DNA from 4 places in the Streptomyces sp. NBC_00986 genome. Region 2 is predicted to be linked to each of the others. Evidence: riboswitches for the same ligand, from Rfam matches in the RefSeq annotation. Region 2 holds a riboswitch; each other region holds the start of a gene.

Region 1 (3,539 bases), 6.0 Mb from region 2:
CGGGACGATCGGATGGCTCATACGCAGGCTGCGGGATCGCCGTGAACCGCAGGCGAGGAGGAGAACCGGGAATCTCAACGACCGGACGGAGAACGACGGTCGGCCCTCGGGCGGGAGGCGAACCGATGACCCGCAGCAAGGCAATGGAAGCTGACCGGCGCGAACCCCCATGCCACCCCGGCCCCCGCCGCGACTACCGCCGAAGTGACGATCCAGACCGTGAACCGCTCATGGACTCCGTCGAAGAGCAGGGAGGTCAGGGCCCCGGCAGCCGTGGCAACGGCTCCGCACACGGCGCAGTACGACAACAGCGCGAGCCGTTTCCGCTCGGCAGGAATCCCACTGCCCGGCGGCGGTCGTTCACTCTCGGCCCCCATTTGTGCCCCCAGCCTCTCGCGGCTCACGCTGGACGGGTTGCGTCGCCATCGGCTCTGCCCGCTGCCACCGCCGTCACAAACGTGGACCACGCCATACGGGTCACGACCATGTGTTGCTGCGCGTGATTCTTGGAGTCCCGCACCCACACCTCGCCTCCGGGATGGGCGACCTCGACGCACTCTCCGGTCGGATTGGTGTAGCTGCTCTTCTGCCAACGCCACGCGGATGCCCGGTCGGCCACACCGCCTCCCCCATGTCGAGCCTCAACCCCTGTCGCGGCGCACCCGCCCGGTCGATGCAGACTAGTCCCGGACGGCAAAGGCACGACACCTAGTTCCCGGATTGACCGCACCAGGACCGAACCGGACGGGACCCGCCCCGGATGTTCTGTGCCGCTCCCTTGTCGTTGTGTCCAATTCTACGAATTGGACAGGCGCTGCCTAGCCTGAATCCGGACCTAGTGTGGGCATCAGCACACTCCGTCCCCGCAGGTCAACAGCAAGTTGACGGCCCTTCCAACAGCATGGTGGACTGCCGGAGCCATATACGGCGGCAGGAGAGGAAGCCGGTGTGAATCCGGCGCGGTCCCGCCACTGTCACCGGGGTAGACACCCCCGGGAGCCAGGAACTCTCACCGCCGGTCTCGTCGAACCAGGGCGTGGACACCCTGAGTGAGGACATATCGCCATGCTCGGCTGCCGTTCGAGGTCCCGCACCATCCCCGTGTCCGACCCAGCGATCGGCTGACCCGATGCGTGCCGATCGCGTCTTCGCGTACGGCGCCGCCGCCGGCCTCCTCGGCGACCACCTCCTCGGCGATCCCCGCCGCGGGCATCCGGTCGCCGCGTTCGGCCGTGCCGCCGGTGCCGTGGAACAGGTGCTGTGGCGCGACCACCGAGGCTGGGGCGCCCTGCACACCGCCGTGTGCGTCGGTGGCACCATCGCCCTCGCCGCCGCGGCCAGTTCGGCCCTACGACCGTCTCGTACGGCCTCTGCCGCCCTCACCGCCGCCGCCACCTGGGCCGTCGTCGGCGGGACCTCCCTCGCGCGCGAGGCCGGGGTCATCGGGCGCGCGCTGGAGGCCGGGGACATCGACGGTGCGCGGGCACGGCTCCCCCACCTCTGCGGGCGGGACCCGCAGTCCCTCGACGCCGACGGGATCGCCCGTGCCGTCGTCGAGTCCGTCGCCGAGAACACGTCCGACGCGGTCGTCGGCGCCCTGGTCTGGGGCGGCATCGCGGGCGTCCCGGGCCTGCTCGGCTTCCGGGCCGTGAACACGCTCGACGCGATGGTCGGCCACAAGTCGCCCAAGTACCGCCGCTACGGCTGGGCTTCGGCCCGCCTCGACGATGTCGCCGGCTGGCCGGGCGCCCGCCTCACCGCGACCCTCGCGACCGTCGCGGGCGACGACCCGCGCGGAGCGGCACGCGCCTGGCGCACCGACGCCGGCAAACACCCCAGCCCCAACGCCGGCCCCGTCGAGGCCTCCTTCGCGGGAGCCCTCGGCGTACGGCTCGGCGGAACGCTCTCCTACGGCGGCCGGGTCGAGCACCGGCCCGTGCTCAACGGCGACGGACGCCCCGTCGCCGTACCGGACATCGCGCGGGCCGTACGCCTGTCCCGGCGCGTCGGTCTGCTCGCGCTCGGCGTCAGTGTCGCCGGGCGGCTCCTCGTGAAGGGACGGAAGTCATGAGCGGCGGTGGGCTGTTGGTGGCCGGGACCACCTCGGACGCCGGCAAGAGTGTCGTCACCGCCGGGATCTGCCGGTGGCTGGTGCGCCAGGGCGTGAAGGTCGCGCCGTTCAAGGCGCAGAACATGTCCCTGAATTCGTTCGTGACGCGGGAAGGGGCGGAGATCGGGCGGGCCCAGGCCATGCAGGCACAGGCCTGCCGCATCGAGCCGACCGCGCTGATGAACCCCGTCCTCCTCAAGCCGGGCAGCGACCGCAGCAGCCAAGTCGTCCTGATGGGCAAGCCAGTTGGCGAGATGAGTGCCCGCGGCTATCACGGCGGGCGCCAAGAGGCGCTGCTCGGCACGGTGTTGGACTGTCTCGCCGAGTTGCGGGGCACGTATGACGCGGTGATCTGTGAGGGCGCCGGCAGTCCCGCCGAGATCAATCTGCGGCGGACCGACATCGTGAACATGGGCATCGCGCGAAATGCCCAACTGCCCGTGCTCGTCGTCGGCGACATCGACCGCGGGGGCGTCTTCGCCTCCTTCTTCGGAACCGTGGCGCTGCTCAGCCCCGAGGACCAGGCCTTCGTCGCCGGGTTCCTCGTCAACAAGTTCCGGGGCGATGTCTCGCTGCTGGAACCGGGGTTGGAGATGCTCCTCGGCCTCACCGGGCGCCGGACCTACGGCGTGCTGCCGTTCCAGCACGGGCTCGGGATCGACGAGGAGGACGGGCTGCGGATCTCGCTGCGCGGCACCGTGCGCGAGTCGAACACCGCGCCGCCGGTCGGCGAGGACGTGCTGCGGGTCGCCGTCTGCGCGATCCCCCTCATGTCCAACTTCACCGACGTGGACGCTTTGGCCGCCGAACCGGGCGTCGTGGTGCGGTTCGTGGACCGGCCGGAGGAGCTGGCCGACGCGGACCTCGTCGTGATCCCGGGGACCCGGGGCACGGTGAAGGCGCTGGAGTGGCTGCGGGAGCGGGGACTTGCGGACGCCCTCGTGCGCAGGGCGGCCGAGCAACGGCCAACACTCGGGATCTGCGGCGGCTTCCAGATCCTCGGTGAGCACATCGACGACGAGGTCGAGAGCCGGCAGGGGTCGGTCGACGGGCTCGGAGTTCTGCCGCTGCGCGTACGGTTCGCGCGCGAGAAGACCCTCACCCGGCCGGTGGGCGAAGCCCTCGGCGAGCCGGTCGAGGGGTACGAGATCCATCACGGGGTCGCCCAACTCACCGGCGGAGAAGCCTTCTTGGACGGCTGCCGGGTCGGTCAGACCTGGGGCACCCACTGGCACGGCTCGCTGGAGTCGGACGGGTTCCGGCGGGCGTTCCTGCGCGAGGTGGCGGCCGCCGCGGGCCGCCGGTTCGTGCCGGCGCCCGACACCTCGTTCGCCGCGCTGCGCGAGGAGCAGCTGGACCGGCTCGGCGACCTCATCGAACAGCACGCGGACACGGACGCGCTCTGGCGACTCATCGAGTCCGGCGCGCC
Region 2 (3,539 bases):
CCCGCATCCTGGTCGCCAAGATGGGCCAGGACGGCCACGACCGCGGCCAGAAGGTCATCGCCACCGCCTTCGCCGACCTCGGCTTCGACGTCGACGTCGGCCCGCTGTTCCAGACCCCCGGCGAGGTGGCCCGCCAGGCCGTGGAGGCGGACGTGCACATCGTCGGAGTGTCGTCCCTCGCCGCCGGACACCTCACCCTCGTACCGGCGTTGAAGGAATCGCTCGCCGAGGAGGGCCGCGAGGACATCATGATCGTGGTCGGCGGAGTCATCCCACCCCAGGACGTACCCACCCTCCTGGAGATGGGCGCGGCGGCCGTGTTCCCGCCCGGGACGGTGATCCCGGACGCGGCCTACGACCTGGTGCAGCGACTGGCCGCCGACCTCGGGCACACCCTGTGATCGAGCTCGACACCTATGTGAAGGGCGTGCTCGACGGCAAGCGCGCCCTGGTCGCCCGCGCCATCACCCTCGTCGAGTCGACCAAGCCCCAACACCGGGTCATGGCGCAGGAGTTGCTGACCGAACTCCTCCCGCACAGCGGCCAGGCCCGCCGGATCGGTATCAGCGGCGTACCCGGCGTAGGCAAGTCGACCTTCATCGACGCCTTCGGCACCCTCCTCACCTCGCAAGGCTTCCGGGTCGCGGTGCTGGCCGTGGACCCGTCGTCGACCCGCACGGGCGGCTCGATCCTCGGCGACAAGACCCGCATGGAACGCCTGGCCGTGGACCCGGCGGCCTTCGTCCGCCCTTCCCCCACCGCCGGCACGCTGGGCGGCGTGGCGAAAGCGACCCGCGAGTCCATCGTGGTGATGGAAGCGGCGGGCCACGACGTCGTGCTGGTCGAGACGGTAGGCGTAGGCCAGTCGGAGACAGCGGTCGCCAACATGGTCGACTCCTTCCTCCTGTTGACGTTGGCCCGCACCGGCGACCAACTACAGGGCATCAAGAAGGGCGTCCTGGAACTGGCGGACGTCATCGCCGTCAACAAGGCGGACGGCCCGCACGAGCGCGACGCGAAGAGCGCAGCACGGGAGTTGGCGGGCGCGCTACGCCTGATGCATCCGGCCGACGCGGCCTGGACCCCGCCGGTACTGAGCTGCAGCGCACGCGAGGGCACCGGCCTGGACGCGGTCTGGGAGCGCCTCGAACAACACCGTTCACTGCTGGAGTCGACGGGCCGCCTGGCGACGAAGCGCAGTGAGCAGCAGGTGGACTGGACGTGGACGATGGTCCGCGAAGAGCTGTTGGGCCGCCTGCACGCGGATCCGGCAGTACGTGCGCTCGGGCCTTTGCTCGAACAGCAGGTCAGGGACGGCGAGTTGACAGCGACTCTGGCGGCAGAGGAAATCCTGCGAACTTTCGAATCCCGGCCAACCGACTTGCCCTAAGGGGCGCGGGGAACTGCGCGACCAGCCCCCACCGGCCCGCAGACAAAAAATCGACGCACCCACCCCAGACCCTTTAGGCTGGCCACGCAGCTGGTTCGCCCCGTCAGCCAGACGGAACGCGTCGCAAGAGGGAACCCGGTGAAACTCCGGGACTGCCCCGCAGCGGTAAGCAGGAACGACCGCCGTCATACGCACTGGGCCCACACAGGACCTGGGAAGCGACGGCCAGTAGGTGTCCTCCGGTTCGAAAAGAGGACGTGCCCGCAAGTCCGAAGACCTGCCACCTGCCCGCACGCGAAGCATTCGCGTGCGGAATCCCGGTGACCTCGTGGGCGGGTCGGCGTACACACGGGCGGTCACCATCCCCCGGTCTACGAACCTTCGCACCCACGTCCCGCCACCGGGATCCAGGGAGATATCTCGCGAAGGAGATTTCCGTGACACCGAAGTCCGCAGCCGCGGCAGCACGGGCAACCGTCTACGGCTACCCCCGCCAGGGCAAGAGCCGGGAGCTCAAGAAGGCCATCGAGGGCTACTGGAAGGGCCGCGTCGACGCAGACGCGCTCCGGACCACAGCCGCCGACCTGCGCCGCACCAACTGGCAGCAACTGGCCGACGCAGGCATCCACGAAGTACCGACCGGCGACTTCTCGTACTACGACCACGTCCTGGACACCACCGTCATGGTCGGCGCGATCCCCGAACGCCACCGCACCGCCGTCGAACTCGACGCGCTGGACGGCTACTTCGCGATGGCACGCGGCACGCAGGACGTGGCGCCGCTGGAGATGACGAAGTGGTTCGACACCAACTACCACTACCTCGTGCCCGAGTTGGGCCCGGACACCGTCTTCGCCACCGACTCCACCAAGCAGGTGGCGGAGTTGAAGGAGGCCCTCGCCCTGGGCCTGACCGCCCGCCCGGTGCTCGTCGGCCCGGTCACCTACCTCCTGCTCGCCAAGCCCGCACCCGGGGTGTCCGCGGACTTCGAACCGCTGACCCTCCTGGACCGCCTGCTCCCCGTCTACGCCGAGGTCCTCGCCGACCTCCGCGCGGCGGGCGCGGAGTGGGTGCAACTCGACGAACCCGCCCTGGTCCAGGACCGCACCCCGGCCGAACTGAACGCCACCACCCGCGCCTACCGCGACCTCGGCGCCCTGACGGACCGGCCGAAGCTCCTGGTGGCCTCGTACTTCGACCGGCTCGGCGACGCGTTGCCGGTCCTCGCGAAGGCGCCCGTGGAGGGCCTCGCCCTGGACTTCACCGAGGCCGCCGCAGCCAACCTGGACGCCCTCGCCACCGTGGGCGGACTGCCCGGCAAGCGGCTGATCGCGGGTGTCGTCGACGGCCGTAACGTCTGGGGCAACGACCTCACCAAGTCCCTTGCCACACTGGGCACGTTGCTCGGTCTTGCCGACCGGGTCGACGTGGCCGCGTCCTGCTCGCTGCTCCATGTGCCGCTCGACGCCGCCGCCGAACGGGACATCGAGCCGCAGATCCTGCGCTGGCTCGCGTTCGCGCGGCAGAAGACGGCCGAGATCGTCACCCTCGCCAAGGGCCTGGCCCAGGGCACCGACACGATCGCCGCCGAACTCGCCGCCAACCGCGCCGACTTGGCCTCCCGCGCCGGTTCGGCCCTCACCAGCGATCCCGCCGTACGGGCCCGGGCCGCCGCGGTCACGGACGCCGCCGCCCGCCGCTCCCAGCCGTACGACGAGCGGACCGTCGCCCAGCGCGCGCACCTCGGGCTGCCGCCGCTGCCGACGACCACGATCGGTTCGTTCCCGCAGACCGCCGAACTGCGCACCGCGCGGGCCGACTTGAGAGCGCGGCGGATCGACAGGGCCGGTTACGAGGAGCGGATCAAGGCGGAGATCGGCGAGGTCATCTCCTTCCAGGAGAAGACCGGCCTGGACGTCCTCGTGCACGGCGAGCCCGAACGCAACGACATGGTCCAGTACTTCGCCGAGCAGCTGACGGGCTATCTCGCCACGCAGCACGGCTGGGTCCAGTCCTACGGCACCCGTTACGTCCGCCCGCCGATCCTGGCCGGCGACATCTCCCGCCCCGAACCGATGACGGTCCGCTGGACGACGTACGCCCAGTCCCTCACCTCACGCCCGGTCAAGGGCATGCTCACCGGGCCGGT
Region 3 (3,539 bases), 1.4 Mb from region 2:
CGCGCGGGCGATGCGGGTCGCCGGGCGGGAGCGCAGGTAGTACGTCGTCTTCAGGCCCTGCTTCCAGGCGTACGCGTACATCGAGGAGAGCTTGCCGATCGTCGGCGTCTCCAGGAACAGGTTCAGGGACTGGGACTGGTCCAGGAACGGGGTGCGGGCGGCGGCCATGTCGATCAGGCCGCGCTGCGGGATCTCCCACGCCGTGCGGTAAAGGGCGCGGACGTCCTCCGGGATCCAACTGAAGCCCTGCACCGAGCCGTTGGCCTCGCGCAGGGCCTCGCGGGTGCGGGCGTCCCACACGCCGAGCTGCTTCAACTCGTCGACCAGGTAGGAGTTGACCTGCAGGAACTCGCCGGAGAGCGTCTCGCGCTTGAAGAGGTTCGAGACCTGCGGCTCGATGCACTCGTACACGCCCGCGATCGAGGCGATCGTCGCCGTGGGGGCGATCGCCAGCAACAGGCTGTTGCGCATGCCGGTCTGGGCGATACGTTCCCGCAGTGCCGACCAGCGCTCGGGCCAGGTCAGTTCCACGCCGTAGTGGTCGGGGTGCAGGACACCGCGGGCCGTGCGGGTCTTCTCCCAGGCCGGGAGCGGACCGTTGCGCTCGGCGAGGTCGGCGGAGGCCTCGTACGCGGCGAGCATGATGCGCTCGGCGATGCGGGTGGAAAGGGCCTGCGCCTGCGGGGAGTCGAAGGGGACACGGAGTTTGAAGAAGACGTCCTGGAGGCCCATCGCGCCCAGGCCGACCGGGCGCCAGCGGGCGTTGGAACGGCCCGCCTGCTCGGTCGGGTAGAAGTTGATGTCGACCACGCGGTCCAGGAAGGTGACGGCCGTGCGGACCGTCTCGTCCAGACGCTCCCAGTCGATGTCGTCACCGACCACGAATGCGCCCAGGTTCACCGAACCCAGGTTGCAGACCGCCGTCTCGCCGTCGTCCGTGACCTCCAGGATTTCCGTGCAGAGGTTCGAGGAGTGGACCGTGTGGCCCGGCTCGGCGGTCTGGTTGGCGGTGCGGTTGGCCGCGTCCTTGAAGGTCATCCAGCCGTTGCCGGTCTGCGCGAGGGTGCGCATCATGCGGCCGTAGAGGTCACGGGCCGGGATGGTCTTCTTCGCCAGCCCCTGCGCCTCCGCCCTGCGGTAGGCCGCGTCGAACTCGTCGCCCCACAGGTCGACCAGCTCGGGCACGTCGGCGGGGGAGAAGAGCGACCAGTCGCCGTTCTCGTTCACCCGGCGCATGAACTCGTCCGGGATCCAGTGCGCCAGGTTCAGGTTGTGCGTACGGCGGGCGTCCTCACCGGTGTTGTCCCGCAGCTCCAGGAACTCCTCGATGTCGGAGTGCCAGGTCTCCAGGTACACCGCGGCCGCACCCTTGCGCCGGCCGCCCTGGTTCACCGCGGCGACCGAGGCGTCCAGCGTCTTCAGGAACGGGACGATGCCGTTGGAGTGCCCGTTCGTGCCCCGGATCAGCGAACCCCGGCTGCGGATGCGGGAGTACGACAGTCCGATGCCACCCGCGTGCTTCGAGAGGCGGGCGACCTGGTGGTAGCGGTCGTAGATGGAGTCCAGCTCGTCCAGCGGGGAGTCGAGGAGGTAGCAGGACGACATCTGGGGGTGCCGGGTGCCGGAGTTGAAGAGCGTGGGGGAGGACGGGAGGTAGTCCAGGCGGCTCATCAGGCGGTAGAGCGCGGCCACTTCGTCCAGGGCGCGGGTCGAGTCGTCCTCCGCGAGACCGGCGGCCACGCGCAGCATGAAGTGCTGGGGCGTCTCGATGACCTTGCGGGTGATCGGGTGGCGGAGGAGGTAGCGGCTGTACAGGGTGCGCAGGCCGAAGTAGCCGAAGCGGTCGTCGGCGCCCTCATCGAAGGAGGCGGCGATCAGCGCGTCGAGGCGGGCCGCGTGCAGCGTCGCGAACTCGGCGGTGCGGTCGGCGATGAGGCCCTCGCGGTGGCCCACGGCGACGGACTCGGTGAACGTCGTGACGCCCTGGGAGGCGGCCTCGGCGGCGATGCTGATCGTCAGCAGCCGGGCGGCGAGGCGGGAGTAGACCGGGTCCTCGGAGATGAGGCCGGCGGCCGCCTCCGTCGCCAGCTCGCGCAGTTCCGCCAGGTCCGCGTGCGCGGACCGGCCGCGCAACGTGGCGGCGGCGACCCGGCCGGGGTCGGCGTCGGGGAGGTCGGCGGTCAGCGCGGTCAGGGTCCGCAGGATCGCGGTACCGGGGCCGTCGGCGTCCTGAACAACCGTTCCGGGAAGCTCGGTTCCGGGTCCGGTCGCGGTCGCTGCGATCGCCTCGTTCGCCTGGGTCGCTGATGCCGGCTCTGCTGGCGCGATGGTCACGGTGGGGCTCTCCCTCGCTCGGCACGGGGCCTCGCCGAGGGCAGGCGGCAGTACACGAGCGCACGGGGCGTCGCGTCCACCGGCCCACTCCACGAGGCCCGGACGTCATGCGCCCTGGCCGGGTGGCCGGACGCGCGCCGTCGGCAGGTCCTCGGACTGACCATGCGTGCATATGCACGTAAGTACACCGTTGCGGGACAGTTCCGGATTCGCACCGGATTCCCCTGCGGCGACAGCGAGCATGAGCATACATCTTGTGCCGGGCTGTCGTGGCACCACCAGATGTTGTGTCGCGGCGGTTTCAGAGCGTCAGTTGATAGGTGAGCAGAGTGAGATCGTCCAGGTGTGGCACGGGATTCCAGTCCCGGTCGGGTGTGCGGACGAAACCCAGGCGTTCGTAGATGCGGTGGGCCGCGTGCATGGAGCTCTGGGTCGACAGCACTACGGCCGTGCAGCCCTCGGTGGCTCGGGCGCGGTCGATGCAGGCGCGGACGAGGGCCTCGCCGGCGCCGCGGCCTCTGGCGGTGCGGGCGATCGCGAGGGCGCGGATTTCCGTCTCTCCAGGGCGCGCTATGTCTGCGACGGGGCCGGGGCCGGGGACGAAGGTGACGCCGCCGAGGAGGTGGTCGCCGTCCACCACGACGAGGACTTCGGCGGCTGCGGCTCGGCTTGCTACGTCCTTGAGCACGGGGAGGTAGGGGTCGGTCTCGCCGTAGTCGAGGAGGCCGTCGGTCAGGTAGGCGTCTGCTGTGAGGGTGCCGAGGGGGTCGTATTCGGTGGGGATTGCTCGGCGGATGAGGATGTCCATGTGGGTCAGTGTGTACGAACAGCGGGCCGCCGAGGGGGGTGCTCTCGGTGGCCCGCTATGGGTCGTGTGTGGCTGGTCGCGCAGTTCCCCGCGCCCCTTAAGTTGGCACACTCACCTGCGCTAGTGGGTTGCCCCTGCTGTTGCCGGAGGTAGCTCTACCTCCACGCCCGGGTCGCCCGCGTCTGCCGTGTAGTCGCCGGGGCTCGTCTCGTCCACGCCCTCCGGAGCCTTGAAGGCCTTCAGGGCGAAGGTGAGGACCACTGTCACCACCACGTTCATCACGAACGCCGTCAGGCCGATGTAGCCGATTTCGCCGATGCCGGGGATCTTCTTGGAGGAGCCGCCGAAGTGGTCCTGGGTCGGGGAGGCGACGCCGTAGGCCGCGAGGGTGCCGTAG
Region 4 (3,539 bases), 8.2 Mb from region 2:
TCGAGGGGCATCGGCAGTACGGCGTCCCCGTACCGCTCGACCAGAGGAGTCAGTCGGCTGACGTCCCGAGCTGTCGCCGCGACACGATCGCCGCGTTCGAGCGCGGCCTCCGCCCACTCGCGGCCGAACCCCCTTGAACTCCCCGTGATGAACCAGGTCTTCGCCATGATCAGTGCTCCCTGTGGGTGGTGGATCACTTGCTCCTGCCACTCCATCGTGCTGCCGTGCCAGCCATTCCACCAGCGATGATCTCGCACATGAGACATGCGTTCCTGGAATGTGTCAGGATGTCGGCATGGCCGAATTCACCCTCATCGGTCTGCGTGTCGTCCAGGCCGTGGTCGACACCGGATCGTTCACCGCCGCGGCCGACGCGCTCGGATACACGCAGTCGGCGGTGTCCCGTCAGGTGGCGGCGATGGAAACTGCCGCGGGCGCGCCGTTGTTCGTCCGGGGCGCCCGCGGGGTTGCCCCATCGCCGGCGGGCACGGTGCTCGCCCGCCGAGCCGCGACGGTCCTCAACGAGATCGACGCGGTCGGTACGGACCTCGCCGGGCTGCAGGACCACCTCACCGGACGCGTCGCCGTCGCCGCGTTCCCGGCGGCCGCCGCCGTGCTCGTCCCCAGGGCGTTGGCCCGCCTCCGCGACGAACACCCGGGCCTGATCGTCGAGTTGGGCGAGGCCTCCTCTCCCACGCAGCTCCGCCAACTCCGCGCCCACCGCATCGACATCGCGGTGATCGGCGTGGGACCGGACCTGCCCGCCTACGACTTCGAGGGACTCTCCCGCGAACTGCTCCTGGACGGCGGCCTGTTGCTCGCCGTGCCCGCCGACCATCGGTTCGCCGGCCGGGGAACCGTCCCCGTGACCGGCCTGAGGGACGAAGCCTGGATCGTCGGCAAGGGCCTGCGCGACGACCCCCAGTTCGGCGCCTGGCCGACGCTCGACCACCCGCGGATCGCCTACGCCGCCCGCGAATGGCCCACCCGCCTGGGACTTGTCGCCGCCGGTCTCGGCATCGCCGTACTGCCCGAACTCACCGCCCCGGCCGTCCCCACGGGCGTGCGTACCGTCCAGGTCGACGACCCCGCCTGGCTCGGCCGCGCCACCGTCGCCGTCACGGTCCGCGACCGTGCTCCCGAAGTGACGGCCACGGTGGAGGCGCTCCGCCGTGAGGCCGTCGGGCTTCGTGCGGCGCGGCACAACACCGCACCGGGCAAGGACGTACGCACCGCGACGTGACCGCATCGGCATCGCCCGCCACTTCGTCGCCGCGCTGATTCTGCCGTGCGCCGCCTTCTGCGTCGCGGTCCGTACGGCGGCACCTTCCCACCGCACCCCGCAGCGGGAGCCGACCGCCGATCTTGATAGGTTGTGCGGGCCAGTCGTGCCACAACCGAGGCCAGGGAATCCGGTGAAAATCCGGAACTGACGCGCAGCGGTGAGGGGGACGGGCGGGGCATCAGACGCCACTGGGGCGACGCGGGCCGGCCGAAGGAGCCGGTGTGTGACGCGCCGGGAAGGCGCCCCGTCCGGACGAACCCGAGTCCGAAGACCTGCTGGCGCCTTCTCGCCCTCGGCGAGGGGGAGTTCGTAGGCCAGGCTCCGCGTTCGAGCCCCGACAGGCAAGGCATGCCCGTGATCCGTACCGCCCCCGTCCCGCTGCGCCGCCGCACCGCGGCACTCCTCGTCGCGCCCGCCCTGCTGCTCACCGCGTGCGGCGGATCGGACGGCGACCGTGCCGACGGCGAGACGGAGAAGTCCGCCGCGGGCTTCCCGCTCACCCTCACCGACTGCGGGCAGAAGGTCACCCTGAAGTCGGCCCCCGATCGGGTCGTCTCCCTCAACCAGGGCACCACCGAGATCCTGCTCTCCCTCGGCCTCGCCGACCGCATCGTCGGTACCGCCACCTGGACCGACCCGGTGCTCAAGGGCCTGGAGAAGGCGAACGCGACCGTGCCGCGCCTCGCCGACAACGCGCCCTCCTTCGAGAAGGTCCTCGACGCCGAACCCGACTTCGTCACCGCCTCCTTCGTCTCGACGCTCGGCAAGGGCGGAGTCGCGACCCGCGAACAGTTCGAGAAGCTGGGCGTGCCGACGTACGTCTCGCCGTCCGACTGCGCGGGCAAGGACAACGACAGCGGCGGCGACGGTTCGCGCAGCACACCGCTCACCCTCGACAGCGTCTACGGCGAGATACGCGACCTGTCACGCGCGATGGGCGTGCAGGCGCGCGGCGACCAGCTCGTGGCCCAGCTGAAGGCGCGGGTGACCAAGGCCACCGCCGGCCTCGACGCCTCCGGCACCTCCCTCATGTACTGGTTCGCCAACTCCCAGTCGCCCTACCTGGCCGGCTGCTGCGGCGCCCCCGGCGCCATCACCCGCACCGTCGGCGCCGAGAACGCCTTCTCCGACACCCACGACGAGTGGCCCCAGATCAACTGGGAGACCGTCGCCGACCGCGACCCCGACGTCATCGTCCTCGGCGATCTGACCCGTAAGTCGCAGACGGCCGAGACCGCCAACGCGAAGATCCACTTCCTGGAGACCAACGCCGCCACCCGCAACCTCACCGCCGTCAAGAAGAAGCGGTACATCCTGCTCAGCGGCCAGGCGATGAACCCCTCCGTCCGCACCGTCGAAGGGATCGAGCAGGTCGCCGCCGGCCTGCGCGACTTCGGACTCGCCAAGTGACTCTCCGCACCCTGATGTTGACGGGCGGCGGGCTGGTCGCGCTGCTGGTCTCCGTGGCCTTCGCGGTGACCATCGGTCCGGCCGACATCTCCACGGCCGACGTGTGGGCGTCGGTCGCGGCCCACCTCGGCGGCGGCGACAGCTCGCTCGCCCCGCTCCGGGACGGCATCGTCTGGGACCTGCGCATGCCCCGCACACTGCTCGCGGCCGTCTGCGGAGCCGGGCTCGCGCTGTGCGGTGCGGTCATGCAGTCCCTGCTGCGCAATCCGCTGGCGGACCCGTTCGTGCTCGGCGTGTCCTCCGGGGCGTCCACGGGGGCGGTCGCTGTCGTCGTGCTCGGCGTGGGCGGCGGGGCCGTGTCGCTGTCGGCGGGCGCGTTCGTCGGTGCGCTGCTCTCCTTCGGGCTGGTGATGCTGCTCAGCCACAGCCTCGGCGCGAGCATGGACCGGGTGGTGCTGTCCGGCGTGGCGGCCATGCAACTCTTCTCCGCGCTCACGTCGTTCACGGTGCTGACGTCGGCCGACGCCGAGACCACCAAGGGCGTGCTGTTCTGGCTGCTCGGCTCGCTCTCCGGCGCCGACTGGGGTCAAGTGGTGCTGTGCGCGGGCGCGTTGGCCCTCGTCCTGGTCGTATGCCTCGGCCATGCCACCACGTTGGACGCGTTCGCCTTCGGCGAGGAGGCGGCAGCCGGCCTCGGCGTGAACGTGGCCCGCGCCCGGCTGATCCTGCTGTGCGCCACGGCCCTGCTCACCGCCGTCCTCGTCAGCTGCGCCGGGGCGATCGGCTTCGTCGGCCTGGTCCTGCCGCACGTCACCCGCGCGTTGACCGGTTCCGGGCATGTACG

The links. A riboswitch is a leader RNA that binds a small molecule or an ion and turns the genes downstream of it on or off. The one in region 2 is predicted to bind cobalamin.
Region 1: another riboswitch for cobalamin. It lies ahead of OG504_RS40215 (cobalamin biosynthesis protein); the one in region 2 lies ahead of metE (5-methyltetrahydropteroyltriglutamate--homocysteine S-methyltransferase).
Region 3: another riboswitch for cobalamin. It lies ahead of OG504_RS18950 (ribonucleoside-diphosphate reductase subunit alpha); the one in region 2 lies ahead of metE (5-methyltetrahydropteroyltriglutamate--homocysteine S-methyltransferase).
Region 4: another riboswitch for cobalamin. It lies ahead of OG504_RS50665 (ABC transporter substrate-binding protein); the one in region 2 lies ahead of metE (5-methyltetrahydropteroyltriglutamate--homocysteine S-methyltransferase).

What each region holds. Positions count from the first base shown of each region.
Region 1 covers NZ_CP108733.1:8,956,769-8,960,307, reverse strand. Annotated here, with positions in the region: gene OG504_RS40225 (hypothetical protein) at 1-154, shown strand, start outside; gene OG504_RS40220 (DUF397 domain-containing protein) at 401-619, opposite strand; cobalamin riboswitch at 888-1,030, shown strand; gene OG504_RS40215 (cobalamin biosynthesis protein) at 1,130-2,071, shown strand; gene OG504_RS40210 (cobyric acid synthase) at 2,068-3,539, shown strand, end outside.
Region 2 covers NZ_CP108733.1:3,004,224-3,007,762, forward strand. Annotated here, with positions in the region: gene scpA (methylmalonyl-CoA mutase) at 1-401, shown strand, start outside; gene meaB (methylmalonyl Co-A mutase-associated GTPase MeaB) at 398-1,390, shown strand; cobalamin riboswitch at 1,465-1,690, shown strand; gene metE (5-methyltetrahydropteroyltriglutamate--homocysteine S-methyltransferase) at 1,828-3,539, shown strand, end outside.
Region 3 covers NZ_CP108733.1:4,402,129-4,405,667, reverse strand. Annotated here, with positions in the region: gene OG504_RS18950 (ribonucleoside-diphosphate reductase subunit alpha) at 1-2,283, opposite strand, end outside; cobalamin riboswitch at 2,459-2,618, opposite strand; gene OG504_RS18945 (GNAT family N-acetyltransferase) at 2,636-3,142, opposite strand; gene mctP (monocarboxylate uptake permease MctP) at 3,263-3,539, opposite strand, start outside.
Region 4 covers NZ_CP108733.1:11,223,417-11,226,955, forward strand. Annotated here, with positions in the region: gene OG504_RS50655 (SDR family NAD(P)-dependent oxidoreductase) at 1-167, opposite strand, end outside; gene OG504_RS50660 (LysR family transcriptional regulator) at 296-1,243, shown strand; cobalamin riboswitch at 1,367-1,580, shown strand; gene OG504_RS50665 (ABC transporter substrate-binding protein) at 1,634-2,695, shown strand; gene OG504_RS50670 (FecCD family ABC transporter permease) at 2,692-3,539, shown strand, end outside.